4 regions of the Paeniglutamicibacter sulfureus genome follow, and region 3 is predicted to be linked to each of the others. Evidence: riboswitches for the same ligand, from Rfam matches in the RefSeq annotation. Region 3 holds a riboswitch; each other region holds the start of a gene.
The links. A riboswitch is a leader RNA that binds a small molecule or an ion and turns the genes downstream of it on or off. The one in region 3 is predicted to bind S-adenosylmethionine.
Positions count from the first base shown of each region.

Region 1: another riboswitch for S-adenosylmethionine. It lies ahead of ABD687_RS15130 (O-acetylhomoserine aminocarboxypropyltransferase/cysteine synthase family protein); the one in region 3 lies ahead of ABD687_RS19240 (bifunctional o-acetylhomoserine/o-acetylserine sulfhydrylase).
Region 2: another riboswitch for S-adenosylmethionine. It lies ahead of ABD687_RS15180 (acyl-CoA dehydrogenase family protein); the one in region 3 lies ahead of ABD687_RS19240 (bifunctional o-acetylhomoserine/o-acetylserine sulfhydrylase).
Region 4: another riboswitch for S-adenosylmethionine. It lies ahead of ABD687_RS18085 (methylenetetrahydrofolate reductase); the one in region 3 lies ahead of ABD687_RS19240 (bifunctional o-acetylhomoserine/o-acetylserine sulfhydrylase).

Region 1 is NZ_BAAAWO010000001.1:3,310,154-3,317,965, forward strand. Features, by position in the region: gene ABD687_RS15115 (carbon-nitrogen hydrolase family protein) at 1-335, shown strand, start outside; gene ABD687_RS15120 (hypothetical protein) at 538-924, shown strand; gene ABD687_RS15125 (CoA-binding protein) at 1,069-1,569, opposite strand; gene ABD687_RS15130 (O-acetylhomoserine aminocarboxypropyltransferase/cysteine synthase family protein) at 1,569-2,942, opposite strand; SAM riboswitch class I at 3,108-3,203, opposite strand; gene ABD687_RS15135 (histidine phosphatase family protein) at 3,335-3,886, shown strand; gene ABD687_RS15140 (ferredoxin reductase) at 4,024-5,454, opposite strand; gene ABD687_RS15145 (aromatic ring-hydroxylating oxygenase subunit alpha) at 5,481-6,785, opposite strand; gene ABD687_RS15150 (LysR family transcriptional regulator) at 6,945-7,812, shown strand, end outside.
Region 2 is NZ_BAAAWO010000001.1:3,321,789-3,329,600, reverse strand. Features, by position in the region: gene ABD687_RS15195 (NAD-dependent succinate-semialdehyde dehydrogenase) at 1-966, shown strand, start outside; gene ald (alanine dehydrogenase) at 1,028-2,149, shown strand; gene ABD687_RS15185 (LLM class flavin-dependent oxidoreductase) at 2,459-3,862, opposite strand; gene ABD687_RS15180 (acyl-CoA dehydrogenase family protein) at 3,945-5,282, opposite strand; SAM riboswitch class I at 5,289-5,386, opposite strand; SAM riboswitch class I at 5,810-5,900, shown strand; gene ABD687_RS15175 (ABC transporter ATP-binding protein) at 5,905-6,717, shown strand; gene ABD687_RS15170 (aliphatic sulfonate ABC transporter substrate-binding protein) at 6,804-7,812, shown strand, end outside.
Region 3 is NZ_BAAAWO010000001.1:4,249,155-4,256,966, reverse strand. Features, by position in the region: gene ABD687_RS19260 (hypothetical protein) at 1-441, opposite strand, end outside; gene ABD687_RS19255 (alpha/beta hydrolase) at 548-1,204, opposite strand; gene ABD687_RS19250 (SGNH/GDSL hydrolase family protein) at 1,297-2,157, shown strand; gene metX (homoserine O-acetyltransferase MetX) at 2,298-3,470, opposite strand; gene ABD687_RS19240 (bifunctional o-acetylhomoserine/o-acetylserine sulfhydrylase) at 3,473-4,816, opposite strand; SAM riboswitch class IV at 4,891-5,006, opposite strand; gene ABD687_RS19235 (VOC family protein) at 5,172-5,816, shown strand; gene ABD687_RS19230 (IS1634 family transposase) at 5,918-7,672, opposite strand.
Region 4 is NZ_BAAAWO010000001.1:3,981,193-3,989,004, forward strand. Features, by position in the region: gene ABD687_RS18060 (ATP-binding cassette domain-containing protein) at 1-267, shown strand, start outside; gene ABD687_RS18065 (ABC transporter ATP-binding protein) at 264-1,055, shown strand; gene ABD687_RS18070 (MFS transporter) at 1,052-2,317, shown strand; gene ABD687_RS18075 (ABC transporter substrate-binding protein) at 2,376-3,899, shown strand; gene ABD687_RS18080 (ABC transporter permease subunit) at 3,899-5,686, shown strand; SAM riboswitch class I at 6,073-6,189, shown strand; gene ABD687_RS18085 (methylenetetrahydrofolate reductase) at 6,293-7,219, shown strand; gene metE (5-methyltetrahydropteroyltriglutamate--homocysteine S-methyltransferase) at 7,264-7,812, shown strand, end outside.

The sequences.
Region 1 (7,812 bases), 940 kb from region 3:
GCTATGACCTGCGTTTCCCGGAAATCGCCCGGAGGCTGGTCAACGAGGGCGCCGAACTGTTGCTGGTGGCCGCCGCCTGGTTCAAGGGCGAGCACAAGATCGAGCACTGGGAAACCCTGTTGCGGGCACGCGCGATCGAGAACACGGTGTGGGTCGCGGCCGCCGGAACCAGCTCGGGCCACACCATCGGCCACTCGGCGATCCTGGATCCCATGGGTGTGCCGATCGAGTACCTGGGCGACGATGCCGAGGGCTTGGTGACGACCGATGTCACGCGCCGGCGCATCGACGAGGTGCGCGAGTTCCTGCCGGTGCTGGCCAACCGCAGGCTGTAGGAAAAGGAATGCCCGGGAGCCCGTGCGTGTGCCGTCCAGGCGCCCGCACGGGCTCCCTTTGCGTCTCCCGCGGGCAGTCTGAACCCGGCCGCCGAAGCGCCGGCCGCGACCCAACGAATTTCACAGTTCTGGGCATGTACGCTTCGGGTTCCGCCCACTACTATTGGTGCTCGATGTAACTCCAATTAGGCAGGATAGGGCAGTGGGCACCACCGACACGCAAATGAATGAAGCCATCATCGAGGAATGGGCCGAGGCAACGGCGCAGGCCTACAACGACTCATTGTCCGGCCTGGACCTGGCTCGTGTGCCGAAGGCTGTGCGGGCCTTCATTGAACTGTATGGGCAGAGCAAGGACATGACCTTCAACGCCGACTACTCACCGATCGACTACTTCGAGGAACACCCTGCCTCGGCGATCGGAATCATCCTCGACACCCCTGAGGCCCTGGAACTGTTGGACGACGACGAGGAAGAAGCGCTCGAGGACATCCTCGGCTTTGCCGAGGCCTGGGCGGAGTTCGATTCAAACCAGCAGCCGGACCTCGGGGTTTCCGAGGCCGACGACGAGGACGACACCGGGTGGTAACGAGAACCATGGGCCGCCCCTGAATTGCGGGTTGCCTACGGGAATCGCTCGGGCCGTCCCGCGGGTTCCCTCCAATGGGAAGGGTCCGTGCCGGAAACCATGGGGTTTCGGGCACGGACCCTTCGCATGGGGCAGACTGTCTTGCTAGGCGAGCAACTGGCGCTTGGAGGAGATGACGCCGGTGTTGAACCCGGCCAGGCGCAGCCCGCCGTGGAAACGTGCGTGTTCGATCTTCACGCACCGGTCCATCACCACATTCAGGCCGTTGGCCTCGGCCTTGGCCGCGACCTCCTCGTGCCAGGAACCCAGTTGCAGCCACAGGGTCTTGGCCCCCACGGCGATCGACTCGTCCAGGACGCCGGGCAGGTCGTCGTGCTTGCGGAAGACCTCCACCAGGTCCGGTGTCTCCGGCAGGTCGGCCAGCGACTTGTAGACCGGCTGGCCCAGGATCTCATCGAGCACCGGGTTGACGAAGTAGACCTTGTACTTGGAGGAGGACAACAGGTAGGTCGCCACGAAGTAGCTGGCGCGCGAGGGCTTGTTGGAAGCGCCCACGATCGCGATCGACTTCGTGTTGCGCAGGATCTCGAGGCGTTCGGCCGCGTTCGGGCCTTCCCAGGTGCGGGTATCCACGGCGTTGCTCATTACTTGGCTCCCGTCACGGCGGCCGCGCGGGCGGCGTCGATGGAGCAGGCTGCCCCGTCGTAGGCTTCCTCGGCCGGGGCGTCGGCCACCAGCTGCGAGGCGGTCAGGGCCTGGTCCAGGTCCCAGAGGATGTCATCGATGTCTTCCAGTCCCACCGAGAAGCGGATCAGGTCCTCGGGAACGCCTGCCGCAACCAGCTGGTCGGCGGAGAGCTGCTGGTGGGTGGTGGAAGCCGGGTGCAGCACCAGGGTGCGCACGTCCCCGACGTTGGCCAGGTGGCTGGCCAACTGCAATGCCTCGATGAAGGCACTGCCGGCGGCGCGGCCGCCCTTGACGCCGAAGCTGAACACGGAGCCGACGCCCAGGGGCAACAGCTCCTGGGCACGCTCGTAGTGCGGGTGGGAGGGCAGGCCTGCGTAGTTCACGTAGGAAATGCGCGGGTCGGCCTCCAGCCATGCGGCCACGGCCTTGGCATTGGCCAGGTGCGAGTCCATGCGCTGGGGCAAGGTCTCGACGCCCTGCAGCAGCTGGAACGCGGACTGGGCCGGCAGTGCCGGTCCGATGTCGCGCAGCTGCTCGCTGCGCAACTTGGTCAGGAAGCCGTACTCGCCGAAGTTGTCCCACCAGGAGACGTTGCCGTAGGAGGCCACGGGCTCGGTCATCGCGGGGAACTTGCCATTGCCCCAGTTGAAGGTGCCGGCCTCCACGACGATGCCGCCGAGGGTGGTGCCGTGGCCGCCGAGGAACTTGGTGGCGGAGTGGATGACGATGTCGGCACCGTGCTCGATCGGGCGCAACAGGTACGGAGGGGTGAGGGTCGAATCGACAACCAGCGGGAGGCCCGCGGCGTGGGCGACCTCGGCCAGGCCCCTGAGGTCGGCGACGTCGCCGGAAGGGTTGGCCACGACCTCGGTGTAGACCGCCTTGGTGTTTTCCTGGATGGCGGCGGCGAACTCGGCCGGATCCGTGGAGTCGATGAAGGTCGTCGACACCCCGAAGCGACGCAGCGTCACGTCGAGCTGGGTGATGGTGCCGCCGTAGAGCTTGGAGGAGGCCACGATGTGGTCCCCGGCGCCTGCAAGTGCGGCGAAGGTGATGAATTCGGCTGCCATGCCCGAGCCGGTGGCCACCGCGCCGATGCCGCCTTCGAGGGAGGCGATGCGCTCCTCGAATGCCGCCACCGTCGGGTTGCCGATGCGGGAGTAGATGTTGCCGTACTTTTGCAGCGCAAAGAGGTTCGCGGCGTCGTCGGAATCCTTGAAGACAAACGACGTGGTCTGGTAGATCGGAACTGCGCGCGAGCCGTGCTCGGCGTCAGGGGTGCCGCCGGCGTGCAGCGCGCGCGTGCGGAATCCAAATTGGTGTTCGGCCATGAGGGTGGCTGACTCCTTGCGTATACGGCTGGGGCAGCCCTGGGTGCGGACTGTCCTCGCCTGTGGTGGGGCGGGTGGTGCTTCTCCCGGATGAATGCGGCGCCGAAGTGCCCTCGGGGAGGGGTTTCCCTGCGGGCGCATCGACACCCAAGATCGCTGGTGCGTTCTCCATCGTTTCTGGCGGTAGCACCTTGTCCACCGGAGTGTGGAAGGTTGCTGCGGCGTCGTAGAGCCAGATCTCTCGGCCGCTCGGGATGGGGGTCTGGGATCCATTGTGGCAAGAAAATTGCCTGTAGCCAAAGAATATGTGCTTAGGTTGCGTCCGGGGGGATGGGAATCGAAGGATCTGCACCGGATCCCGGCGGCGTTCCTGCCCGGTTAGGCTTGTGGCCATGAGTGCAACCTTGGTTTTGGTCCGTCACGGTGAAACGGCATGGAATGCCGAAGGTCGACTTCAGGGTCAGACGGATATTCCGCTCAATGAGCTGGGACGTGAGCAGGCGCGTGGCGCGGGCCGGGAACTGGCAACCCGCCACTGGGATGTACTGGTCTCATCGACGCTTGGCCGCGCAGCGGAAACGGCGGAACTCATCGGGCATGACCTGGGGTTGACGCTGACCGAAAAATTGGGCGGTCTCCAGGAACGCCACTACGGCAATGCCGAAGGCCGTGTGGTCCGCGACCTGCCCCGCGAGGAGATCGACCTGCTGCTGCACTCGGCAGAGCCCGAGGAAGACGTGGTGAAGCGCGGGATTTCCGCCCTCAGTGAGCTGGTGCTGCGTTACGAGGGCAAGAACATCATTGCCGTGGCCCACGGGACATTGATCCGACTGACTGTTGATGAGCTGCAGGGCGGCGTGCGAACCAAACCGCTGCGCAATGGCCAGATCGTCGAAGTGGACATCAGCCTGCTGCAGCGGCACCTGTCCGCCGCCGCACACTAGGAAATTCCGCCCTCCAACATGAACCACGTTGGCATGGCTGGAACGTCCTTGGCGACCCCCTGGCCTTGCGCCGCGAGGGCCGATGACCTCCATGCCCGCCATCCATGCTTCCGAGGTCACCTCCTGGAACCAGCCGGCTAGGCGTCGATCACCAGATCGGTCCGCGCGGTCGAGCAACACGGCAGGAACTTGCCGGCCTCGATCTCCCGTGCGCGGATCCCGCCTTGGTGGTTCATCTCAACATCACCGGAAAGCTTCACGATCTTGCAGGAGCCGCACATGCCTTCCTGGCAGTTGGCGCCGATCCTGACTCCGGCTCGCTGGGCAATGCCGAGGATCTTCTCCTCGGGGTCGATGCGCACGTTGATGCCGGTGCGCATGAAGGACAGGGTGAGGCTTCCGGTGCCGACGGTGTCGAATGCCGAAACGTCGGGGGCGGAGGGTTCCGCTGTTTCTGCCTCGGCGGCCGGAACCTCGGAATCGACGGGGTCTGGTTCGGCAAAGTCGGGATCGGCCGCCTGGAGCGGCAGTCCCGTGGCCTCCAGCGGGCCCTCGTCGTCGTAGGCCGGTTCGTACATGCCTAGGGCGGAAGGCTGGCTTTCGTAGTAGTCCTCCGCCGAATCGGAGATTTCCTCCGCGATTTCCTCGGCAATCTCCTCCGCCAGGGCAACCTCTGTCTGGTATTCCAGGGTCGTCTCGCAGTCTCCGGAGAAGAATTCCATGTGGATGGAGGTGTCGTCGACGCCGACCGCGGCAAGCAGTTCGGACACGTTGTTCAGGTAGCCCTCGGGGCCGCAGGCGTAGACCTGGCGTCCGTTGGCATCTGGCGCCACCTCATCCAGCATCGCGGTGGACAGCCGTCCGGTGAGGCCTTCCCAGTCCGCGGGCGCGCTGCGGTCGCCCAGGGAGAAGTGGACGGTGACGCGCGAATCCACGGTGGCGATGTAGCCCAGTTCCTGGTGGAAGGCGAAGCCTCCGGGTGCGGCACCGTGATAGAGCACCACCACGTCGGCCTGTCCGGGCAGCGAGTGGATGGTCCGCAGCATGGACATGATCGGGGTGATGCCGGAGCCCGCGGCCAGCAGGAGGTAGCGCGCCCGCCGGTCGGCGTCGGGCAGGTGGAAGGCGCCGACGGGTCCGAGCATCTCGAGCACCGTGCCGGGTCCGACGTTTTCGTGCACCCACGGCGAGACCCGGCCGGCCGGGTCTCGCTTCACCGTGATGTCGAAGGTCCACGGTTTCGTGGGCGAACTGGACAGGGAGTAGCTGCGGTCGATCGGGTCCCCGCCCTCGCCGTTCACGGGGAAGGCGATGTTCACGTATTGACCCGGGCGGAACGCGAGGGGCGCGCCGTCTGCGCGGCGGAACACGAAGGTCAGCATTCCACCGACTTCCGGAACAATCTCGACGCATTCGGCCAGGAACTCCTGCGGGTGCCAGGGGCCCAGGGCGCGCGCGGCACTGGCCGGTCCCTCGGTGCTGCCCAGCACGCGGTTCCACGGCATTTCCAGGCCGCGGATGCGCTGTGGCTCCTGGTGGGGCGCGGTAATGGTCGTGGTCTCGGCCATGATTGTGGGCTCAGTCGCGGTCATGGTCACGACAGGTGTTCCTGCACGCGCTGGATGTACCAGTTGATGAATGCCTCGACCTGGTATTCGCTTTTCATGTACGGGCCGGGTTCGTAGGCGGGGCTGCCGGCTCCCTTTTGGCAGAGTTCGACGAATTCCTTGTCCTGCAGGTTGGTCTGCTTCCAGGTGTGCGTGAGCTTCTCCAGGTCGTAGTCGTCGCCTTCCACGGCATCGTCGGCGACCAGCCAGGTGGTGCGCACCAGGGTTTGGTGCTCGTTGACGGGGAACACTGCGAAGGTGATGACATGGTCGCCGAGGAAGTGGAACCAGCTGTTGGGTTGCAGGTGCATCGAGCAGCGGCCGAGGCGGAAGTCGCGCAGGTCCCCGAGCAGCTTCTTGGAGAGTCGGTGTCCGTCGGGGGAGAACGATTCGCCGTCGCCGTCGAGGGACTCGCGCGAGATGCGGATGCCAGCCACCCGGGTGTCTAGCTCCTCAACGACCTCGTAGGGAATGCCGTAGCGCCGGCAGCGGGCTTCGAGCGCGGCCTGCGCCTCGGTGTTGCGGTCCCACACCTCCTCGAGGTGCGGCGGGATCAGGCCCTCGGTCAAACCCCAGGTGGGGAACAGGGAACAGGCCAGTTCCGGGTGCCCGTCGCAGTGGTAGCACTCCCGGTTGTTCTCCATGACGAGCTTCCAGTTGCCCTCCTCGATGATGTTCTGCTGGTAGGCGACCTTTGCCTTCGAGAGGTCGTGCGGGGCCAGGTAGGGCTCGAAGATCTTCGCAGTTTCGTCGAAGTCGGCCGGCGGTTCCTCGGCCATGCAGACGAAGATCAGGCCGGCGTATTCGCGGCTGTGGGCGCGCTTGAGCCCGAAGCAGCCCTTGTCGAACTTCGTTTCCCCGGGTGCGGAAGCGTGGATCAGGTCTCCGCTGGGGGCGTAGGTCCAGGAGTGGTAGCCGCACACCAGGTTCCCCGTGGTTCCGGTGGACTCGGTCAACACGCGCGCGCCGCGGTGGCGGCACACGTTGTGCAGGACGTTCACGCCGCCCTCGTCGTTGCGCAGCACGATCAGGGAGTAGGGCCCGTAGTCGACGGTCACATAGTCGCCCGGTTCCGGGAGCTCGGCGACGCTCGCGGCAAAGAGCCAGTGTTCGCCGAAAATGGCCTGCATGTCGATCTTGAAGATCGCCGGATCGGTGTAGAAGGGCGCGTCAAGGGAATGGCCTTCGCGGCGGAAGTCGAACAACTCGGTGATCTCGGCCAGCTGCTCCGCAGGCAATGACGAAGCGAGCTTGCCGCGTGAAGACAGGGGCACGTTCACTGATGCAGACATGTGTTTACTCCTCGGGGGAATGGGGCGGGCATGCGGGCCGGGGTCCCGGTTGGTGATCCAGGTCACCGAAATGCCGGAAACTTCTTACTCACGAGGGTATGGATCGATGCCCTGCAATAAAAGCGCAAGATTTTGGGGATAATGATGCAGAATAGGTGCATGATCGATCCGCGACTCACCACGCTCAGAGTGTTTGCCCGGACCGGCACCGTCGGGGCAACCGCGGAACTCACCGGATATTCGCCCTCAGCGGTGTCGGCACAGTTGCGTGAGCTGCAGCGCGTGTTGGGCATGGAGCTGCTGGCGAAGGAAGGGCGGGGCGTGCGCCTGACGGCCACCGGCAGGTTCCTCGTGACGGGCTCCGACGTGTTGATGACGGAATGGGAGCGGCTGCGGGCCGCGGCGCTCCAGGCCGGCGACCAGGTACAGTCCCACTTCGGGCTGGGCGGCTTTTCCACCGCGGCTGCCCAGCTGCTCGCGCCGCTGGCCGCCACCCTGCGTACGGCACGTCCCTCGGTGGACGTCCAGGTGCTCGAGGCGAATCCGGCACGTTGCTTCGACCTGCTGGTCGCCGAACGAATCGACCTGGCGGTCATCGTGGCCATGCAGTCCCAGACCCATGTTGAGGAAGATCCGCGCTTCGAGCAGACCACGCTGCTCAACGATCCCCTCGACGTGATCCTCCCCTCCGACCACCCGCTGGCAACGCGCGCAACGGTAACGCTCGAAGAGCTGGCGAGCGAGCCCTGGATCACCGAAGCCCCGGGGTCCACCTATCATTCCCTGTTCACTGCGGCGTTTACGGCCGTCGGAGTCACGCCGAGAATTGCCCACGAGGCCGTTGAGTGGGAAACCCAGATCGCCTTCGTCGGAGCTGGTCTTGGAGTTGGACTGCTGCCGCGCCTGGCGCCCCTGGGAAGCGCAGAGAATGTGACCCGACTGCGCATCTCGGGCCAGGGGAAACCCGCCCGCAGGATTGTCGCGGCGGTGCGCAAAGGCAGCCTCGGCTCACCGCTGATCAAGGAAT
Region 2 (7,812 bases), 930 kb from region 3:
ATCGCCCCGGCCTTGGCCGCCGGGTGCCCGGTTGTGGTCAAGCCTGCAACTGCGACGCCGCTGACCACCTACTTCGCGGTGCAGCTCGCGGTGCAGGCCGGCATTCCGGCCGAACTCATCCAGGTGGTCACCACCTCGGATTCCGGGGCCTTCAGCCGCAGCGTGCTCACCGATGAGCGGGTGCGCAAGGTGTCGTTCACCGGTTCGACCCCGGTCGGAAAACAACTGCTGGAACTCGCCGCGAAGAACGTGCTGCGCACCTCCATGGAGCTGGGCGGCAACGCGCCATTGATCGTCTTCGACGATGCGGATCTGGAACGCGCCCTTGAAGGCACCTTTGCCGCCAAACTCCGCAACGGCGGCCAGTCCTGCATCGGCGCCAACCGCATCTATGTCCAGGACGGGATCGCGGATCGGTTCGTCTCCGAGCTCACCGCCCGTTTCGCCCGAGTTCCCGTGGGATCGGGGCTCGGGGCCCACACGGCACTCGGAGCGCTCATTGACCACCGTGCCGTCACGCAGATGCATGCGCTGACCGAGGACGCGCTGGCCCGCGGTGCCGAACTCCTCACCGGCGGCCATGGCTACGATTCGCTCGGAAACTTCTATGCACCCACCGTCTTGGATCGGGTACACCCCGAATCCCGGGTGGTGCGCGAGGAGATCTTCGGTCCGATTGCCGCCATTCAGCGTTTTTCCACCCAAGCGGAGGTGATCTCGTTGGCCAACGACACCGAGTTCGGTCTCGCCGGCTACGTATTCAGCCAGGATCTGGATCGCGCGTTGAACGTCGCGGACCGGCTGCAGACGGGAATTCTCGGCATCAACCAGGGAGTCCCTTCCAACGCCGCAGCGCCCTTTGGCGGAGTCAAACAGTCCGGTTTAGGCCGGGAAGGCGGCGCCGAAGGCCTGGAGGAATACCAGAACGTACGGTTCTACAACATTTCCCGCCGCACCACCGGCTAAATCCCACAATTTGTCTCGCAACACTTTCACGTCAACAACCAAACACGAAGGCACAAGCTCAATGAAGATCTCAGTCGTCAAGGAAATCAAGGCCCAGGAACAGCGCGTGGCACTGCTTCCGGCCGGAGTCGCCGCGCTTACCGGGCGCGGACACACCGTCTATGTTGAACACGAGGCCGGACGGGCCGCAGGCTTCCCCGATGAACAGTACGCCGCGGCCGGTGCGATCCTGGTCGACCAGAACGAAGCCTGGGCCAACGCCGAACTCCTGGTCAAGGTCAAGGAACCCGTCGCCTCCGAATACGGTTTCCTCCGCGAAGACCTCACCCTGTTCACCTACCTGCACCTGGCCGCCGACCGTCCTCTGACCGAAGCCCTGCTGGAGGCCGGCACGCTCGGGATCGCCTATGAAACGGTGCAGGACGAGACCGGGCTGCCGTTGCTGACCCCGATGAGTGAAATCGCCGGTCGACTGGCAGCCCACGCGGCGGCCAACTATCTAACCGGTCCCAACGGTGGGCCGGGACGCCTGCTGGGCGGTTCACCGGGAGTGGCTCCCTGCCGGGTGCTGGTCATCGGTGGTGGCGTGGTCGGCACCCAGGCAGCGCAGTTGGCCCTGGGCATGCAGGCCGAGGTCACGATCCTGGAAATGTCCCCGCGCCGCATCCGCCAGCTCGATGAATTGCTAGGTTCCCGGGCCCGCGTCCTCATGAACGACCCGCTGACCCTCGAACAGGAACTGGCGCAGGCCGATGCGGTCATCGGTGCCGTGCTGGTTCCCGGGCGGGCCGCACCCAAGGTAGTCAAGCGCTCACAGCTGGGCCTGCTCAAGCCCGGAGCCTTGCTCGTGGATGTCGCCATCGACCAGGGCGGCGCGTTCGAAACGTCCCGCCCGACGACCTACCAGGATCCCATCTACGAGGTGGACGGGGTGCGTCACTACTGCGTGGCAAACATGCCAGGTGGCGTCCCGCAAACCTCGACCAAGGCACTGACCAATGCCACCCTGCCATACGTGCTGCAGCTGGCTGACCAGGGAGCGGAGCAGGCGGTGGCCGCCAATCGCGCGTTGGCCGCCGGAGTCAACACCAGGGCCGGCCGGATCGCCTATCCGGGGGTGGCCGCGGCCTTCAGCGATCTCCCCGGCGAGGACCGGGAACTGTTCGCCGTGGCAAGCAACTGACATCCGACAAGTTTGGGACAGGTGACATCACCTGTCCCAAACCGTCTGCCCCGAACGTCATCGTCGCTCGGGGCTTTTTGGTTGAATCCCCTGCCCTCTGGATCCGTGGCTTTCTTGGGGCCCGCGAACTTCCGCCTGTCCACCGCCAATCCGTGCGGCGCAACCCGACCTCACCCCGGTTGCTGAAGACGGTGCTTCCCGGCCAAGACGTACATTGCGGAAGGATCTGCGGGTTAAAGAGTTCGGACGGCGGTGCACCCTGCAGGGTGCAACGCCGCCCGACCCCCCCCGTACGGGGACGACTACAGGTTACTTGACCTCGGCGTTGGCGAACCGGTAGTTGGCCGCGCGGTGGGAGTCCTGGACGCGGTCTCCCTTGCCGAAGAGCTTGTTGCGCAGCGTGCCCTCGACGTATTCGGTCGGGTAGGCACCGCGGGCCTGCAGCTCGGGAACGATGAACTCCACGATGTCCTCAAAGGTTCCCGGGGTGATGGCATAGGCCAGGTTGAACCCGTCTACGTCGGTGTCTTCGACCCACTCGATGAGCTTGTCGGCAACCTCGGTCGGCGAGCCGACGGTGATCGGTCCGAACCCGCCAACGCCCACCCATTCGGCCAGCTGGCGGATGGTCCACGGGTTCCCGTCGTCTCCGCTGGCCTTTTGGAAGGTCGTGACGGTGGACTGGATGGCGTTGGACTTCACGTTGGCACCAATGACGTCGTCCGGGCCGTAGGTGGACATGTCCACGCCCATCCAGCCGGAGATCAGGGCGAGGGCCCCGTCGATGTCGGCGTAGGACTTGTAGTCCTCGAACTTGGCCTGCGCTGCCGCGGAGTCCACATCCGTGATGATCGTCTGCATGGCGTAGATGCGCACGTCGTAACGGCCGCGGCCCGCGGCCTCGGCGGCGTCGCGGATCTTGGTGACGGTGGCCTTGAGCATTTCCTTGGTCGGGGAGGTCACGAAGACCGCCTCGGCGTTCTCCGAGGCGAACTTCAGTCCGCGCGGCGAGGCGCCGGCCTGGAACACCACGGGGGTGCGCTGCGGGCTGGGTTCGGTGATGGCAATGCCCGGGACCTTGAAGTACTTGCCCTCGTGGTTGATCTCATGGACCTTGGTCGGGTCGGTGAAGATGCCGCGCTCAACGTCGCGCACCACCGCGTCCTCTTCCCAGGAGCCCTCGAGCAACTTGTAGATGACCTCCATGTACTCGTCGGCCTGGTTGTAGCGCTCGTCGTGCTCGAGCTGGTCCTCCTGGCCCATGTTCCGTGCGGCGGAGGGCAGGTAGCCGGTCACGACATTCCACCCGACGCGGCCCTTGGTCAGGTGGTCAAGGGTCGCCAGGCGGCGGGCGAAGGGGTAGGGGTGCTCGTAGGACGTCCCGGCGGTGACGCCGAAGCCGAGGTTCTCGGTCACCGAGGCCATGGCCGAAACCAGCATGAAGGGGTCGTTGACCGGGACCTGGGTGCCGGCGCGCAGCGGCACCTCGTTGGAGCCGCCGAAGACGTCGTAGGTGCCCAGCACGTCGGCGATGAAGATGCCGTCGAACTTGCCCTTTTCCAGGGTCTTGGCCAGGTCGGTCCAGTAGGACAGGTCCTTATAGCGGGCCGACTGGTCCTTGGGGTGCTTCCACAGACCCGGGGACTGGTGTCCCACGCAGTTCATGTCGAAGGCGTTGAAACGGATGTGGCGGGGGGCGGGTGTCTGGCTCATGTTTGTCCTTCGCGAGGTGGTGGGAGTTTGCGGATCCGATGGTGCGCGGATCAAGTCAGTGGTTCGGTGGCGGTTGGCGGTTTTAGGGGAGGCCGGTTGCCGGTATTGCACCCACGTCGCCGATGGCGTTGAGCTGCTGGGGTGCCGTTCCATTGACCTCGTAGTCGCCGATGATGCGCGCCTTGTAGATCGCCGGGTTGTGGGTGGCAACGGTGCGCGCGTTGCGCCAGTGCCGGTCCAGGTTGCAGCCCTTGGCGGTTGCCGAGGCGCCCAGTCCGTCAAATAGCTTGGTCGCCGCCGAGAGAACCAGCGGCTGGACCACGGCTTGCGCCCGATCCGCGGCGAGTTCACACACCGCAAACCGCTCTGCCGGGCTCAGGGAGGCATCGGCAAGCGCGATCTCGATCTCCGCCACGGCGGCCAGGACGATGGAGTCGACGGCGAACGCGGTGCCCGAGATCTCGCCGACCAATTGGAGCACCTGGGGTTCCTCGCGCACCGGAACGCCCGTTCCGGTGCTGAAGCTTCGAGTGCGGGCCTGGACCGACGAGCGCACGTCATTGAGAACCGCTCGCGTGATTCCGGCTTGGACCCCCAGGAGCACCAGCTGGAAGATGGCGGATTCAGGGTCGTTGACCTGCTGTTCGTCGGGCAGGATCGTGTCCACCGGGACGTTCTCGAACGTGGTCGAGCCGGTGCCGGTGAGCTGCTGCCCGAATCCGTCCCAGTCGTCAAAGATCTTGACCCCGGAATGCTGCGTGGAGACCACCGCGATCTGGCGGCCGGCGCGGGCCGGATGCGCCACGGCGACGGCGACCCAATCGGCGTAGATCGTGCCGGTGCAATAGTATTTCTCGCCATTGAGGATCCAGCGTTCGCCCTGCCTGGCAATGGTCGTGTTGAGCGTGCCCAACCGGTTCCCGCCGCGCTCGGTGTAGGCGTTGCCGACGATCTGGCCGGCAACAATGCGCTCGATCCAGCGGTGCCGCAAGGCATCGTCCTCAAGCAACAGCACGGATTCGACGAAGCCGATGTGTGAGCGCCACAGGTGCGCCACCTGTGAATCCGCCTCGGCGAGTTCGATCAAGAGGCGGAACAAGTCGGACACGCTTGCCCCATAGCCACCTGCTGCCACCGGGATGCGCAATGCCCCGAATCGCACCCGGTTCAGCCACCCGACAGGTTCAAAGGGGAGGGTCCGGTTGGCATCGCGCTCGCCGGCCCCGACTGCGATCTTGGCGAAGACCGGGCGGAAAATCGCGGCCAACTCGTCATAGTGACCGTTCAGTGGAACGCCCGGCGTGAGTTTGAGCAGGTGTCGGGCGGGGGTGTCGCTGGTGAAGGCGTCGAGGTTGACGGCGCCAAAGATGTTCGGGTCCGCCTCGACGGCGTGCGCTAGTGCAAATGAATCGATAGCCATGAATTCTCTCCATCGGTCCTGGCGTGAGCACCTACCGCCCAATTAAGGGGAAGGGGTTGCTGCGGCGTCATGGAGCCAGATCTCTCGGCCGCTCTGGATGGTTGTTGGACATATTTCTACACGCCCCGGCGAAGCGGAGACAACCCGGTTCGTCACAAATGGCACGTGCGTCACAGGGCACAGCGGGCTTCCTGGCCCGCCGCGGCATCGGCTCGGTAGCGACCCAACGCCGATCCGACAACCATTCCTTCGACGAGACACCAGCCTTGGCGCGGAGGTCAGGCGACCCGGGGCCCCAGGTTCAGCCGGCCCGCCCGACAGCGGGTTCACGCGGCTGGACGCGTGATACGCGGGCCGGGAAGGCGGTCCCCCGCCGGCACTTTGGCGCTCGTGGAAAAAAGATGAAAATTCCCTATTTCATCAAATTTCATTCGATGGATTGCCGATTCTTTCCGACTTGTCGAACGTTCCGTCACATTACGGCCAGCTTGCCTCCATGACGCCGGATCGACTTTGATGAAGGTAACAACCCATCCCGAGCGGCCGAGAGATCTGGCTCCATGACGCCGCAGCAACCACCTCGACCGAGGCCGGTGCTACCGCCAGGAACGATGGAGAGAACATGACTTCCACGCTTGACCACCCCACGCTTTCCCTACCGGCACGCGGCTCCAACCCGGCGCTTCGCGTGACGTTCAAAGGCGTTGGACGCAGCTTCGACGGTCGCAAAGTGTTGGGTGATGTCGACCTCGAGATCGCGGGCGGCGAAGTCGTGGCAATCCTTGGCCCTAGCGGTTGCGGCAAGTCCACGTTGCTTCGCTCGGTCTCCGGACTGGACCGACCCTCCACGGGCCAGGTCCTGATCGACGGCACCGCCGTCAACGGCCTGGACGCCCGATGCGCCGTGGCTTTCCAGGAACCGCGCTTGCTGCCGTGGCAATCCGTTGAAAAGAACGTGGCTTTGGGGCTTCCCCAGGGTACAGACCGTTCCATTGGCGCCAGCCGCGTAGCCGAACTCCTGGAACTCGTCGAGTTGGATGCCCACAGCACCTTACGGCCGCGGGAAATTTCCGGCGGCATGGCCCAGCGCACCTCGCTTGCACGGGCACTGGCCCGACGCCCCGGAGTCCTGCTGCTGGATGAACCATTCGGCGCGCTGGATGCACTAACACGCCTGAAAATGCAAGACCTGCTGCTGGACATCCACGGCGCCTACCCGACGACCGTCTTGCTGGTCACCCACGACGTCGACGAGGCGCTCCAGTTGGCAGACCGCATCGTGGTGTTGGGTCGCCCGAACGGCGCCACCTCCGCCACCGTCACCCAGGTCCTCACGGTCCCCGGCGCACGTCCGCGCCACCGGAGCGATGAAGCCCTGGGCCGAATGCGCAGCTCGCTGCTGGCGTCGCTCGGCGTTGACGCGCACCGCCACTAGCACCGGCCCCCAATCACTTCCACTCCACTCGCTTCTTAGAACCAGCGCCGCACTGGCGTGCGGTCGAACACTCAAGGAAACCACTCATGAACCGCAAATTCTTCTCGCGTCGCGCGCTCATCGCCACCACCGCGCTGGCAACTGCCACCGCACTGCTGACCGGTTGCGCCGGCGAAGGCTCCGGCGGCGCCAGCGCCAACGAAGCCACGACGCTCAACATCGACTTCGCCACCTACAACCCGTTGAGCTTGGTGCTCAAGGAAAAGGGCTGGCTGGAAGCATCGCTGAAGGACCAGGGCGTCACCGTGAACTGGGTGCAGTCGGCCGGTTCCAACAAGGCCAACGAAGCGCTCCGCGCGGGCGCCATCGACGTGGGATCGACCGCGGGCTCCGCCGCCCTGCTGGCCCGCTCCAATGGTTCACCGATCAAGACCATCGACATCTACTCGCAGCCCGAGTGGGCTGCCCTTGTGGTCGCCAAGGACTCCCCCCTCAAGGAGGTCTCCGACCTGAAGGGCAAGTCCGTGGCTGCCACCAAGGGAACCGATCCTTACTTCTTCTTGCTGCAGGCCCTGGAACAGGCAGGGCTTGGTCCCGACGACGTGACGGTGGAAAACCTCCAGCACGCCGATGGGCGCGCTGCCTTGGAAAATGGCTCCGTGGACGCCTGGAGTGGACTGGACCCGATCATGGCTGGCGCCGAGGAAAACGGCGCCACGCTGATCTACCGCAACCTGGACTTCAACACCTACGGCGCGCTGAATGCGACCGAATCCTTCCTCAAGGATTCCCCGGAAGTCGCACAGGCCGTGGTGGATTCCTACGAAAAGGCCCGTGAGTGGGCTGCGGACAACCAGCAGGAAACCGCGACCATCCTGGCCGACGTGGCCGGGCTGGAAACGCCGGTTGCCGAAAAGGTGATCCTCGAGCGTTCCAACCTCGATGTTTCGGCGGTACCCGGTGAAAAGCTGATCGACGTCCTCACCGTCGTCGGGCCGATCTTCGTTCAAACCCACGACGTCACGGACCAGGCCGCCGTAGATGCCGCACTCAGCACCCTGATTGACGACTCGTTCGCCAAGAAGGCCGATTCAT
Region 3 (7,812 bases):
CAGCACAGCCGGCATCACGATCCCCCATGCCGGGCCGAACATTCCAGTCGAACGCGGCGTCAGTTCGGCGCTGGTGTGCAGCGACGATTCCGGGGAGATGTCCGAGAACTCGTGCGGGAGGCGCCAGGCCACGAAGACCAAGGAGGCCAGGATCCACATGCATGCGGGGGCGGCGGCCAGGGGCAGCCCGGCCGCACCAGGGTATTCCGCGTGAAGGACCAACGCCGCGGCGCCGCCCAAGGCCATCACCGCCAGTGCAGCGACGGTGCGTGCCCGCAGGCTCCGCAGCACCCTGCCTGCGTTGGCCCGCTCGACGAAGGTGCCGGCGGCGGCAAGCGATAGCAAGTCGGAGCGTTTCTGGCTGACGATGTTTCGTCTGACCAGCAGGACGATGCCGACCGAGAAGCCAAGGAGCAGCAGTAGGGCGAATCCGTTGATCATGGTGGCTCCCGTTGTTGGACCGGGAGCCAAACAGCCACCCGCTTGTATCAATAAAGTAATACAAACAGGTGGCCGCTTCTTGTGTCAATGGGAAGGTACAAAAAACCTAGATTTTTGCCCCTTTGAGCACGACATGGCTCAGGAACTCGTGCACATGGGACATTTCCTGCGCGTTCACCGAGTGGAACATGTTGGTATAAAGCACCTTGGTGACGTGGACGTCACTAGTCGCCCAGGCATGCGTGTATTCGATCTTGTCCTGGGTGATGACCGGATCGGCCTGGTCCCTGCCCCAGAACACCGGCTTCCGCATTTCCTTGAGCTTCTCGTCGTGGAAGAATCCCTCGCCCTCTTCCGGCACGGCAAAACCGGAAAGGCCGATGACCGTGGAGATCGCATCGGGTCGGTGCCGTAGCAGGGACGTGGCCACGGCCATGCCCATGGAGAATCCCAGTAGGCTCACCGATGAATGCTGCTTGCTGACCGGCTCAAGCCAAGACCACAAGTCGGAGATGGAGTTCTTGACGGCATTAAATGAATAATCCAGGTCCTGCATCAGCGGGAACCAGGTGTATCCCGGACCCAAGGACTGCGGGGCCCGAACCGAGACAATGGTGAATTCCTCGGGCAACATGGGGGCCAACCCCATGAGGTCCTCTTCATTGGAGAGGTAGCCGTGCAAAAGCACCAGCAGCGGGGTGCCGGCGCGTTCGGATTCCGGACGGGACCAAATGACAGTGGGGTTCCAACTTGTTTCGCTCACCAGACCAGTCAAGCAGAAGATAGCAGCATTCGGCGATCCACCAAGAAATCTACGCTTAGGTAACTTACGTATTCTTTGATAAGAAGATCTTCGTGAACAACGTGATTGAAACACCTTCCGCAGCTTCGACCCCACCGAGCACCGGAAGGCATCCGTGGAGTCGCTACGTCGCCCTGGGGGATTCCTTCACGGAAGGCGTTGGCGATGACGACCCCCGCAGCCCCGGGAACTACCGCGGCTGGGCTGACAGGGTTGCCGAACAGCTCAGCGAGGGTGTCAATGATTTTGCCTATGCCAACCTGGCCATTCGGGGACGACTCATCACCCAGATCTTTGACGAGCAGGCGGGGCCCGCACTGGAGCTGAAGCCGGACCTCATCAGCCTGTGCGCCGGCGGCAACGACGTGATTCGCCCGGGCGGCGACCCTGATGCCATCGCCGACAAGCTCGACGCGCTCATGCGCGTATTGGCCACCTCTAATGCCACGATCCTGCTTTTCACCGGACCCGATATCCGAGACACCCCCGTATTGGGCGGAATCCGGGGCAAGGTCGCCATCTACAACGAAAACGTGCGCACGATCGCGGCCCGCTACGATGCGGTGGTGGCGGACATGTGGTCGCTGCGCGAGTTGCACCAACCGCGCATGTGGGCGGATGACCGATTGCATTTCTCGCCTCTGGGCCACCACACCATCGCGGCAATGGCCTTGGATGCACTGAACGTCCCGCACCAGCTGAAACCGCTCGAACCGTCCGAGGCCGAGATCAAGAACTGGCGCGATGCCCGTCGCGACGACCTGATCTGGGCGCGCACGCATCTGGCGCCATGGGTACTGCGCCGCCTCCGCCACCAGTCCTCCGGTGACGGCGTCCTGCCGAAACGACCGCTCGCCACTCCCTTTACCGAGCAGCCGCCCAACTCGTCCCTCGGCAACGGTCCCGCGATCTGAGCCCCTCGGCGACAGGGTCCGCGTGTTGCCACGGCTATACCCTGCGAGATGAAAATTCGCAGGCGCGCCTGAAGTCCCTTACCGACCAGGATCCGCGCACAGCCTGACTTGCATCTCCCAACCGGACCATGCCCCTTGAGCTACCCGGCGTCGGCCTGAATGTCGGGTTCCCGGACGAAAACGCGCTCGCCCAGGGCATCGCCAAGTTGCTCGATGTCGGTGAGGAAGCCATCGTGGCCAATCGGCGAGGTGATGTACTGGACCTTGCAGGGATTCGGCAGCAACGCGGCAAGTCGCTCAGACTGCTCGGGCCAATACAGGCGGTCCGAATCCACGGCAGCCACCAGGACATTTACCTCTGCCAGTCGCGCAAGGGCGGCCTCGATGGACTCGTGGCCCCTGGCAATGTCATGGCTCATGAGGGCCTCGGTCAGCACCAAATAGCTGTTGGCGTCGAAGCGGCCCACCAACTTGCTTGCCTGGTGGTCCAGGTAGCTTTCCACCTGGTATCGACCGCGGTCAAGACCGGGACTTGAGACAGGCAGTTCGTCGCCCTGCGGCATCCGCCCGAACCGAACGTCGAGTTCCGTCGCTGTCCGGTAGGTGATGTGGGCAATCCGCCGGGCAATCCCCAACCCGGCCGACGGAATGAGCTCGTTGGCGTAGTAATCGCCGCCGGCGAACTCCGGGTCCAACTTGATGGCGGCGGTCTGCGCCTGTGCGAAGGCGATCTGCTCGGCCGAGGACTCGGCCGAAGCCGCCACCACCACGCAGTTCCTGACGCGTTCGGGGAATTCGACGGCCCACTCCAGGGCACGGGCACCGCCCATGGATCCACCCAGCACCGTGTGCCACGCAGCGATACCCAGCTCGTCGGCCAGGCGTGCCTCCAGCCGCACCGAATCCTTGATGGTCGTGAAGGGGAACCGTGATCCCCAGGGGACCCCGTCCGGGTCAAGGCTGGCCGGGCCGGTGCTGCCGGAGCAACCGCCGACCATGTTGGCTGCAACCACGAAATATTTATCGGTGTCCACCGTCTTGCCCGGTCCCACAAATCCGTCCCACCAGCCGGGTTCCGTCGAGGCTCCACGGGCGACATGGCTATCGCCTGTCAGTGCATGGGCGATGAGGACGGCGTTGGAGGCATCTGCATTCAACGTGCCCCAGGTCTCGTATCCCAGTACGATTTCCGGCAGCGTCGCACCGGTCTCGAACGTATAGGAACCGGTTTTCAGGTGCTGCAGGATGCCGTCGGGGGCGTAGTCCAACGCCGCTGCCGTTTCTGCGTCATAAAGGACCACGTTTGTCTCCACACTCACCGGGTACCCTGAAATTCAACATCGGCAGAGGTGGCCACTGATTCGAAGCCAACCTTCAGGTCGCCGATGATGTCGGCAATATTCTCAATGCCGACGCTCAAGCGGACAAGTCCCGGGGACACGCCTGCGGCAACCTGCTCCTCCTCGGTGAGTTGCGCGTGGGTCGTCGACGCCGGGTGGATAACCAGCGAACGCACGTCGCCCAGGTTGGCGACATGGGAGTGCAGCGTCAGCGCATCGACAAAGCCCTGGCCCGCTTCGCTCCCGCCGGAAATCTCGAACGAAACAATGGCGCCAATGCCCTTGGGTCCATACTTGCGCCCGCGCTCGAACCACGCGCTGGATTCGATCCCCGCGTAGTGGACGCGCTGCACCTGTGGTTGTGTCTCCAGCCATTGTGCAACTTCCACGGCATTGGAGACGTGGCGCTCCATGCGCAGCGACAGCGTTTCCAGCCCCTGGGCAATCAGGAATGCATTGAACGGGGAAACTGCCGACCCGAGGTCGCGCAACAGTTGCACGCGTGCCTTGAGGACGTAGGCAAGGTTGGCGCCTAGTGCACCGTTGACGCCGAGGTCCCGGGCGAAGACCAGGCCGTTGTACGACTCGTCGGGGGTGTTGAAGCCGGGGAATTTCTGCGGGTCGGCGGCAAAGTCGAAATTGCCCGAGTCAACAATGACACCGGCGATTGCCGTTCCGTGTCCACCGAGGTACTTGGTGGCGGAATGGACCACGATGTCGGCTCCCCACTCGATCGGGCGGATCAGGAACGGCGTGGCCAAGGTGTTGTCAACGATCAGCGGCACACCTGCCTCATGCGCAATGGCGGAAACGGCTTCGATGTCCAGCACGTCCTGGCGCGGGTTGGAAACCACTTCGCCGAAGAACGCCTTGGTGTTGGGTTGGACGGCTGATCGCCAGCCTTCCAGGTCATCCGGGTCCGAAACAAAGGTGACTTCGATGCCCAGCTTGCGCAGCGAGTGCTTGAACAGGTTTTGGGTTCCGCCGTAGAGGCTCGGGCTGGCCACGATGTGGTCTCCGGCCTCGGCAAGGTTCAGGATCGAATAGGTGGTGGCAGCTTGTCCCGAGGCCAACAGCAGTGCGCCAACTCCACCTTCGAGGCTGGCAATGCGCTGCTCAACGGCGTCCTGCGTGGGATTTCCGATACGCGTGTAGATCGGCTCGAGCTCGGCCAGTGCAAAACGTGCAGCGGCGCTTTCGGCGCTCGGAAACACGAATGACGACGTCTGGTAGATGGGCAGTGCTCGTGCACCGGTTGCGGAGTCGGGCTCCTGTCCCACGTGGATCTGGCGGGTTTCAAAGGACCAGTTGTTAGACATATCTTCCCCTTCAAGGATTCTAGGGGGTATGCCCGAAGCCGACTCCGGCGGTGGCCGTGTCTTGGCTAGGGGCATTCCCGCGCTTGTCCCACGTCGTTTTGACGTGGGGCCTGGTCTTCACCCGGGGCACCCCACCGCGGCGGAGGGTTGCCGTTCAGCAAGCCGGGGCTTTCTGCTGAAACTCATGACCTTGTCAATAAGTCTGGCCCAGGGCTTCACATGTTCGCAACCACATCTCAAATTGTGACAAGTTGGCGGCAATCGCACTAGCCGCAGACGTTTAAAACGACCAACTGAAACGCAAGTTAGGTCAACCTAAGTCGAGAGCCAGATCACAAAGTGCCATGATGGGCACATGATGAGGCTCGACCATGTAACTTACGCTTGTGGACCCGACGGTCTAGCGGCAACTGCCGCTAGGATCGGCGCGGTTCTTGGACTCGAATCAGTAAAGGGCGGTGTGCACCCACGTTTTGGTACGCGCAATGTCATCTTCCCGCTGAAGAACAACCAGTACCTGGAAGTTGTCGAAGTACTCAACCACCCGTCGTCTGACAAGGCACCGTTTGGCCAGGCCGTTCGCGCCCGCTCCGAACTCGGAGGTGGCTGGATGGGGTGGTGCGTCGCTGTTGACGACTTGGCTCCTGCCGAGGCACGCCTGGGCCGCGGCTCGGTACCGGGAAACCGGAAATTCCCCGATGGACGGGAACTGACCTGGCGCCAGATCGGCATCAACGGCCTGATTGCGGACCCGCAGGTTCCCTACATGCTTCGCTGGGATGAGGGCACCGAGGATCTGCACCCCTCGAAGGCACTGGATCCTGTGGGGAAAATTTCCTCAATCTGCATCGCCGGCTCCAGCGAACGGGTCGCCGACTGGCTCGGACAACCCGAGCAGTTGCCCGTTGGCGACGTTGTTGTCGATTGGCAAGCGCCGAACGGGACGCCGGGAATCCTTTCGGTAACGTTTGAAACTCCCACGGGTCCCATCACGCTGTAACAAAGCAGTCATGGGAAGCACTAGCCTGAAGTTACGGCAGACAGAACGCCAGGATCCCCGGATTGTCGGGGATCCTGGCGTTTTTGGTTCCGGTTCTCTGGCTACTTTCTGTGGTTTTTGATGTGGTGGTCGATGAGGTCCATGGCCCTTTGTTGGCGGGGCGTGGGCAGGGAAAGCAGTTCGAAGGTCCGCTCGGTGCCCGGGACGCTGGTGGTGTTCCTGGTCCGGGTTCCCAGGTGGGTCAGGAGGTCTTGGTAGCTGGTGGCGGTGGTCCCGTCGTCGAGTTTCCGGGTGCTGGCCTTGGATGCCGCGGCGGCGGAGCGTTCGACCTTGGCGACGGGTTCCTCGGGCACGGGTCGGTTCTCGTCGGTGAAGGTCAGTGGTGCGAGGGCGGTGCGCAGGTGCCAGGTGAGGTGGGCGGCGAGCATGCAGAGGAAGACGTGGGCTCGGGTCCGGTTTTCGGTGTAGTGGCGGATGGGGCGGATGCCCAGGTCGCGGGTTTTGAGGGTCTTGAAGATCTTTTCCACGTTGGCCAGGGACTTGTAGGTGCGCACCGCCTCGGGGGCGTCCATGGTGTCGGCGGGGAGGTTGGTGCGGATGACGTAGATGCCGTCCAGGTCGGCCTCGCGGGCAATGGATCCGGTGTTGCGGGTGTAGGTGAAGGCGGTGTCTTCGATGATGAGGTTGAAGTGCTTTTGCATGTTGTATTTGCCGGCGACCTTGCCGACCTTCACCCCGATCTTTCCGGCGCCCTTGAGGCGGCCGGCCTCCACCGCTTTCTTGATGGTTTCCAGCTTTTCCTCGGTGGCCTCGAGCAGGTTGGTGCGTTTGTGGGCGCGCTTGGCGGCCAGGGCGGGGTTGCGGCAGGCGATGAGCCGTTCGCCGGGGTATTTCGGGTGGGTGATCTCGGCGAGGTTTTGTTGGTCGAACAGGCTCATCTGCAGGGGGCCGTTGTCCTCGGCGAGGTGCTGGATGTCGGTGTTGCGCAGCGCGGTGACCCAGGAGAAGTCGGTGTCTTTTTTGAGGTCTTCGACCCGTGCGTTGGTGATCATGCCGCGGTCTCCGACCATGGCCAGGTCATGGACGCCGGAGAGGGCGTGGATCTCCTTGGCAATCTGGATGAATGCGGTCGGGTCGGCGGTGTTCCCGGGGAACACTCGCACGGCGATGGGCAGTCCGGCGCGGGTGGCGAGCATGCCGTATTCGATTTGTTCGCAGCCGCGTTTCTTGTCCCTGGAATACCCGAATTTTGCCAGCGGGTTGTGGGTTCCGGTGACCCAGGAGGAGGACAGGTCAAAGAGCGCGAGGCCCTCGGGGTTGTGTTCGGGTCCGAGGTGGGTGCGGGCGAGCTGCTTTTCGATGCGGGGTTGTTGTTCCAGGAGCCAGTCCATGGCGGCGTAGAGCTCGTCGGTGGTGGCCGGTCCGAGGTCGGTGCCCAGGGTGGTGTCGGCGAACCAGTTCAGGGTGGCGAGCTTGGAGGTCGGCTTGCAGATCCGGGCCGCCAGCAGGGCCATGATGAGGTCCCGGTTCCGGCAGGCGGGGCCCAACAGGGATTCGAAGCGCAGGCCGCGGGCCATGGCGTAGATCGCGTCGATGTGTCCGTGGGGCAGGGTGCGCAGGATCTGCATCCGGGCATCGGCGTCCACCATTCTCTTGCCGTTCAGGGACGCCTTCAGGTCCAGGATGGCGCGTTCGGGCAGGTAGGAAATGTTGCCCAGGGTCTCGTGCTTGACCTTGCCGCCCTCGCGGTAGGTCCGGCGCACCAGGGCGGACCGGTATTCGACCTCCACACCGGCCTTGTTGACCCTGCGGGATGTGTTGATGGCTACATGCATGGCCTTGGTGCCTTGTTCCATGGCAACAAATTACACCTTGCTCGCGGAGATTGGAAGGCTTTTCGTGAAAACTTTAGTGGCTACAGTTTTCGGCCAAAAGAGGGGAATTGCCCCGGAACCATGCGGTTCCGAGGCAATTCCTTAACGTAACCTCAGACTAG
Region 4 (7,812 bases), 270 kb from region 3:
ACGGCTCTTGACGTCGTCAACCAGGCCAGGGTGCTCGAGATCCTGGCGGGGGTCCCTTCCACCGCGGGTGGCCTGCTGCTGATCACCCACGACCTGGCCGCTGCCGAGCAAATATGCGGCCGCGCGGTCGTGCTGCAGGACGGCCGGAAAATCGAGGAGGCCCACATGCCGGAGTTGATCGCCCGGCCACGGCATCCCTACACCGCTGCCATGGTCGATTCGGCCCGCTCATCCTTCGCTCCTCCGCTCGAGGTGGCGGCCGCATGACGGCCCGATTGCGCGCCCTGGATCTGGTCCACGGCTATCCTGGCCGGTGGCCGAGGAGCCGTCAGGGCCACCGGGCGCTGCGCGGGATCAACCTCGGCATCGAAGCAGGCCAAGCCGTAGGCTTGGTGGGCAGCTCGGGCTCCGGAAAGTCAACGCTTGTGCGGTGCCTGCTCGCCCTGGAAAAGGTGGACTCCGGATCCGTCCAGTTCAATGACAACCCGCTGGTTCCCGGTCCGGTTTCCTCTCTGCGGTGGTACCGGCGGTTCGTGCAGTACGTCCCGCAGAACCCCGCCGGCAGCCTGGACCCGCGCATGAGCGTCCAACAACTGATGCTCGAGCCGCTGAGGCAACTTCGCATCCAGGGGGAACACCGGCAAATGATCCATCGCGCCCTGGAACGCGTCGAACTCGATCCCGGACTGCTGGGACGCAAGCCGGCCGAACTCTCCGGCGGGCAGAACCAGCGGGTCGCCATCGCCCGGGCCCTGGTTCCCGGGCCGTCGATCCTGTTGGCCGACGAACCCGTCAGCGGGCTGGATTTGCCGCTTCGCGATGCGGTGCTGGGGCTGCTGGAGAAATTGGTCCGGCAGGACGGAATGGGACTGCTGTTCGTGTCCCACGACCTCTCCGCCGTGTCCCGGCTATGTTCCCGCACCGTGGTGCTGGAATCCGGGCGCATCGTGGAGGAGGGCGACACCCTCGATATGTTCCACACTGCCCGGCACCCGGCAACCCGGGAGCTGCTGGCAGCCATCCCGCAATTGGGCACCCGAACGGGCGCCGCATGAGCGGCACCCGCGTCCTTGCCGGCGAGCCCGACCGGGTACAGGGCACAGGCCCCGCTCCCGGGCTGCTTCTGGCCAGCCAGCTGATTTTCAATGTGGGATTCTTTTCCGTTGTCCCCTTCCTGGCCGTGAGCATGCGCGGGGACTTCGGCATGGGTGCCCTGGCAATCGGGGTGGTGCTGGGGGCCAGGACCTTCGCCCAGCAGGGGATGTTCCTGATCGGAGGGGTGCTGGCCGATAGGTGGGGAGCGCGGCGGCTGATGGTTTCCGGCACCCTGGTGCGGGTTGCCGGCTATCTGGTGCTGGCCTGGGCCGCGGACTTTCCCTCGTTCCTGGCCGGTGCCATCATCACTGGAGTCGGTGGAGCCCTGTTCTCGCCGGCGCTCGAAAGCCTGGTGGGCACGGCCCGGTCCATGGAGACGGGGAACGCCGGCACCCGCGCCAAGCCGACGCTTTTTGCGCTGCTGGTCATTTTCGGTGAAATCGGCGCAGTGGCAGGCCCGGTGCTCGGTGCCTTGCTGCTCGGTGTCGGCATCGATGCCGCGCTGCTGGCCGGCGCGGCGATCTTTGCCGTCATGGCATTGGTCTTCCTGCGGTGGATTCCGGGAACCGACGCCGGGGGCCAAACAGCGATTTCACGGGTCGGGAATCGGGAGGGGGCAGGCACCTGGGCGTGCCTGCGTGAACGCCGGTTTGTGCTGTTTGCCTCGTTCTACGCGGTGAACCTGCTCGCCTACAACCAGCTCTACCTCGGGTTGCCGGTGGAACTTGAACGCAGCGGCGCCGGAGTCGGGGCACTAGCCGGGGTCTTTGTCTACGTTTCGCTTCTGACCGTGGCCCTGCAATGGCCCATTGCCGGGTTCATGCGCCGCGTCGGGGACAAAACGGCCCTCTCGCTCGGATTTTCCGTGCAGGCCGTGGGATTTTTGCTCTTGGCGGTGCTGGCAACACGGGAGGCGCCGGAGGGCGCGTCCCTCGCCCCCGCCGCACTGATGGTCACGGCCCTGGCGCTGGGCCACATGTGCGTGACGCCTACGGCCCTGGGCCTGGTCGCCGGCTTTGCCAACGGACATCCCGCCGGGGCGTACTACGGCCTGCTCGCCACGTGCGGGGGGCTGGCCGTGCTGGCTGGAAATGCCCTATTGGGTCCGCTCTATGAACATGCCTACCTGCCGTCGCTGGCAGCGGCCGCCCCTTGGGCGGCACTGGCCTTGCTGGCCGCAACCTCCGCAGTGGCCATCCGCCGCTTTGTGCCCGGGCATTGACCGCCCTCTTTCCCGAAATCCAGTCACCACCCAACCACGAAAGACAGGTAAGACCGAGATGGTTCTTCCACGCCCAAAAGCAGCCGCGACAGCAGTGCTGGCCTCTACCCTGGCACTGGCCCTGAGCGGATGCTTCGCCGCGGGCGACGCGGGCGCCGCCGCAGACGACACCCGCATCAAAGTGGCCATGATGCAACCGCCGCGTTCGGGACTGACCCCGCTGAGCGATGACGCCTTCAAGCTCTCCCGCTGGCAGGCGGCAGAGACCCTGGTGGTCCTCGACGAGGTGGGAGAGGCCCAGCCCGCACTGGCCACCGCATGGGAGCAAACGGGTGAGAGGACCTGGACCTTCGAACTGCGCCAGGGCGTGGAATTCCACGACGGAACCGCACTAACCGCCAAACAGGTCGCCGCTTCGCTGGAAACCGCGGCGAATGCCAGCCCCAAGCCCCGCATCCTCGACGGCGTCGAGCTGGGCATCAAGGCCGAGGGCGCCAACACCGTCGTGGTCACCACCGAGGTTGCCGACCCGCTGCTGCCGCAACGGCTTTCCAGCCCGCAGCTGTCCATCCTGGCGGCCTCTGCCTACAAGTCCGGCGGAGTCGTCGTCCCGACCGGGGCCGGCACCGGTCCGTATGTGCTTTCCTCCTTCGACGGAACCAGCTCCGCAACCCTGGACCGCTTTGATGGCTATTGGGGCGAACCTGCCGCCGCCGCCGGGGTGGACGTCCAATTCGTCCCGGACGGCACCGCCCGCGCAGCGGCCCTGCGCACCGGAAACGCCGACATCGTGGAAACCATCCCCGTGGGACAGGTCGCCCAGATCGATCCCGCGCTGGTCCACGAAGTTCCCATGCCCAGGACCAACACCCTCTACCTGAACAACGACACCGGCCCCTTTGCCGATCCGGCCGTGCGGGCCGCGGCGCGGGAAGCCATCGAGCGGGCCACCGTGGTCGAACGGGTCTACGAGGGCCGTGCCGACATCGCCGAGGGGTTGCTGGGCCCCGCACTGCCCTGGGCGGCAGCCGAACGCGCGAACGAAAACTACACCGAGGTGCTGGGGAACCGTGCAGCGCCCTCCGTTGTGAAGGGAACCAAGATCACGCTGGGCACCTTCACCGACCGGGCGGAACTACCCGAGGTTGCCGTCGCGCTGGAACAGCAGCTCGAGGCCGCCGGTTTTGTCGTGGAGCAGGATGTGCGCGAATACCAGCACATCGAGGCCGACGCCCTGGACGGGAAGTTCGACGCCTTCATCCTCTCCCGCGCCACGGTGCTGGATTCCGGGGACCCAGTGGCCTACATGTACAGCGATTTCTCCTGCGAGGGATCGTTCAACATCTCGCAGTTCTGCGATGCCGAGGTCGACGCGGCCCTGGCCAAGGCCGCGGCCGTGGCACCCGGTGGGGAACGCCGGGCCGCCATTGCCGCCGCCGAGGCGCTGATCCTTTCCAAGGACGCGGCAGTGCCGCTTTTGCACGAACGCGTCATCCAGGGCGAATCGGCCAGGGTCCGCGATGTTGAGCGCGACCCCCGCGAACGTGCGCTGATCACCAACCGCACGGGAATCGCCGACTGATGGCACGCACGGCCCCGGCAATCAACGCACTTTCCCGCCTGCTGGCCCTTGCCGCGGTGACGGTCGTGATCGGCCTGCTGCCGTGGCTATCGGGCAGCAAGCCCGAATACACGATCCTGCGTGCCCGCTATGCGGATCGGGAAGCGACACCGGAAACCCTGGCGATGATCCGCGACGAGCTCGGCCTGGACCGCGGCCCGGTGGCGATCTTCCTGGCCTGGGCCGGCGGGGTGGCCCACGGCGACCTGGGAACCTCGTGGATCACCAACACCCCGGTGGGTCCCGGGACTGTCTCCGCCCTGGGCGTCTCGTTGACCCTGATGGGATGCGCGGTGGCGGTGGCGGCAGTTCTGGCCGTGCTGCTGTGCGTCCCTGCGGTGGCGCGCGGTCTGGCCGGAAAGCCGGGCAGCGGATCCGGGGCCGTTGCGGCGGGAATCACGGCGCTGCCGGAATTCCTGTTGGCCGCCATGCTGCTGATTGTCGGAGCCGTCTTGCTGGGGTGGTTCCCGCCCTACGGCTGGCAGGGGCTGCACCACGCGGTGCTGCCGGCGCTTTCCCTCGGGTTGCCCGCCGGCGGGCTGATCGGGCGCCTGGCCTCCGAAGCCATCAGCGCCGCCTTCGCGGAGAAGTGGGTGGCGACCTGGCGGCTCTCCGGGGCGCGCCGCGGCCAGCTCACCGCGGCCGTGCTGCGCCGGGCCATGCCATCGGTGACCAGCCAAGTCGGCCTGGTCCTGATCGGGTTGACCGGCGGGGCAGTGGCTGTGGAAAAGGTCTTCGCGATCCCCGGTTTGGGCCGGGCCATCCTGGGCGCCGCCAGCGCCCAGGACATTCCGGCCCTGCAAGCCGGGGTGCTGGCGCTGTTGGTGCTGGCCGTCATCGTGGGTTCGGCCTGCGCTGCGGTGCGCCTGCTGTTGCTGGGCAGGGCACTTCGCTCCGGTACGGTTCCGGCGCCGGAGACCATGCGCTTCACCTGCCGGCGGGAGATGCTCCTGCCGCTGGCCGTGGCCTTGGCGCTGGTGCTTTTGGTCGTAGCCGGACTGTTGCGCGACCCGTTCGCGTCCGAGCACGCGAGGCTGGCTGCCCCGAGCCTGGCCCTGCCCTTCGGAGCCGATGCCAGCGGACGCGACCTATTGGCCAGGGTGGGGCATGGTGCGCTGTCGACCTTGGGGACTTCCCTGCTGGTGGTGCTGGTTTGCCTGGTCCTGGGGCTGGTCATCGGGCTGTTTCCGCATGCGGCAACCGGTCCGGTGGAGGTCGCCAACGCCGCCCCGCCGATCCTGGTGGGCCTGATGGTCGCGGTGGCCACCGGCCCGTCGCTGCTCGGCGCCGCGATCGCGGTCGCATTGGTGGGCTGGGCACCGCTGGCGGCGCACGCGGCGGCCCTGGGACAGGAAGCGCGGTCCCGGCCTTTCGTGAAGATCCTCCCGGTGCTGGGCGTGGGCCCGGCCCGGATCCTGTTCAGGTATGTCCTGCCGGCGATTCTTGGTCCGGTGTTCAGGCACGCCATGCTGCGGATTCCCGGGATCGCGCTGGCGCTGGCCTCGCTGGGATTCCTGGGGCTGGGGCCCCGGCAGCCCACCCCCGAGTGGGGGCTCATCCTGGCCGAGGGAATCAACTACGTTGAAAGGGCGCCGTGGACGGTCGCCGCTCCCGCCGCCGCCCTGGTGCTTACCTCTGTCCTGGCGGTGTCGCTCTCCGGCCTGAACTGGACTCGCCGCCAGGGCAACCCCGGGAACGATGCCCCGATCCGCGAAGGGCACAAAAGTACTGCCTCGTCCGGCGAGTAACCCCCTGCGCAGGGGGAGCGGCTTCACGAAAAAGGGATCAGGGTCATCGCGGTGGGGTCGCAACTCCGCCCCGGCAGTCCGTCAAGACCGTGGCACCACGGGTGAAAACCATTCCCCCACCCTCGGATCCCGGCACCGGAAACCGGTCGCGAGCACGCCACTCCTTCGCGTCACATTGGCTTCACGGAAGTCCCGCGACGTCATGCCGGTGCCGGAAATCCCCGAGGATGAAACGAAAAACGCGAATGGACGGCCGTAACAATGTGACCGCGGCGGACCAGGGAAAATGACGCCGTGTGGACACATGAAGTGATTTTGCCCTTCGTGACGGCTGTGCCGGCACGCTCCTTGCACGTGCCCTCGAACCTGTTCCAAGATGAATACATCAACCATCAAGAGCGGCTGAGAGATCTGGCTCGTTGACGCCGCAGCAACCATCATCCGATGGAGTCCGTTCCCTGGGACCCCGTCGGCGAGGGTGCTACTGCCAGAAGCGATGGAGCCGCTTCAGCGTTCACTCACCATCGCCGCAGGAAATCCGTGACGGATCCCTGGGGCTTTTGTGGCGATCCCTGATGCCTCCCTCGAATCGACGAGGAGACAAGCATGAGTATTGGAACGACAGCCGCACCGCCGTCACTGTCCTATGAGTTGTACCCTCCGGCGAACCGCGACGCCGCCGAGGCAATCTTCAACAGCATCGCGGCCCTGGAGACGACGGATCCTGACTACGTGTCGGTGACCTATTCGGGGTCCCCGGCACGGCGGAACGCGTCCCTTGAGCTGATCGAGCACTTGATCCAGAACACCCGCCTGCGCCCGCTGGCCCACCTGACCTGTGTGGGGGAGAGCCGCGAATCCCTGCAGAACCTGATCCGCCACTTCGTTTCCCTCGGGGTCCGCGGGGTGCTGGCGCTGCGCGGGGACCTGCCGACGGACCCCGAGGACTGGCGCGGCGAATTCCCCTTCGCCCGCTACCTGATCGAGCTGATCCGCGAGGTCGAGGCCGACCACTCGGCCGCCCTGGCCGGGGGAAGACTGGGGGTGGGTGTCGCCGCCTACCCGATCCGGCACCCCGAATCCCCGTCCTTCGAACACGACGTGGAGGTATTGCTGGCCAAGGAGCGCTCCGGGGCCAACTACGCCATCACCCAGGTCTACTTCCGTGCCAATGAGTACACCAACCTCGTGGAATCGGCCCGCCGCGCCGGGGTCACCATCCCGATCATCCCCGGCGTCATCCCGCTGAACTCGGTCAGGCGCCTGAACCGGCTGGCCTCGATGGCCGGGATTGCCCCGGACCCGATCCTGGCCCACGCGCTGGAAACCGCCGGCTCGGATTCCGAGCGCCACCGCATCGGTGTGGACGCCGCAGTCACCCTGGCCCGACGGGCCTTCGACGACGGGGCACCGGGCGTGCACCTGTACACCTTCAACGACCATCGCGGCTCCCTCGATGTCATCGAGCAGCTCGAATTGCCGCGGACCCGCGCGCAGGCCAGCAACACCTGGGCCACCCGCGCCGCGGTGTAGGCCCACACACCTTTCCACCACGCCAGAACAACAGGAGAACCATCATGACGAAGCCATCCTTCCCGGCAGCATCCATCCTCGGCTACCCGCGCATCGGGCCCAACCGCGAGCTCAAGAAGGCCCTCGAAGCGCACTGGGCCTCACGCACCGATGAGGCGACGCTGCACGCCGCGGCCCGCCAACTGCAGAACGCCAACCTGGCCAAGCTCACCGGTCTCGGGCTCAAGCCCGATGACGCCTCGCTGCCCGGCGACTTCGCCTACTACGATCAGGTGCTCGAGGCCACCGTCGCGCTCTCGGCCCTGCCAACCCGCTTCGCGGACCTGGCAGGCGAGAACGGCGCCATCGACACCGCCGCGTCCTTCGTCCTGGCCCGCGGCGACGAATCCCGCGCCCCGCTGGAAATGACCAAGTGGTTCGACACCAACTACCACTATCTGGTCCCGGAAATCGGCGAGGCCACCCCGATCAAGGCCAACGCCGCCGTCCTTCTCGAGTCCTTCGCGGCACACGCCGCCCAGGGCAACACCATCCGCCCCACCCTGGTCGGCCCGATCAGCTACCTGCTGCTGGCCAAGGCCGAGGACGGTGCA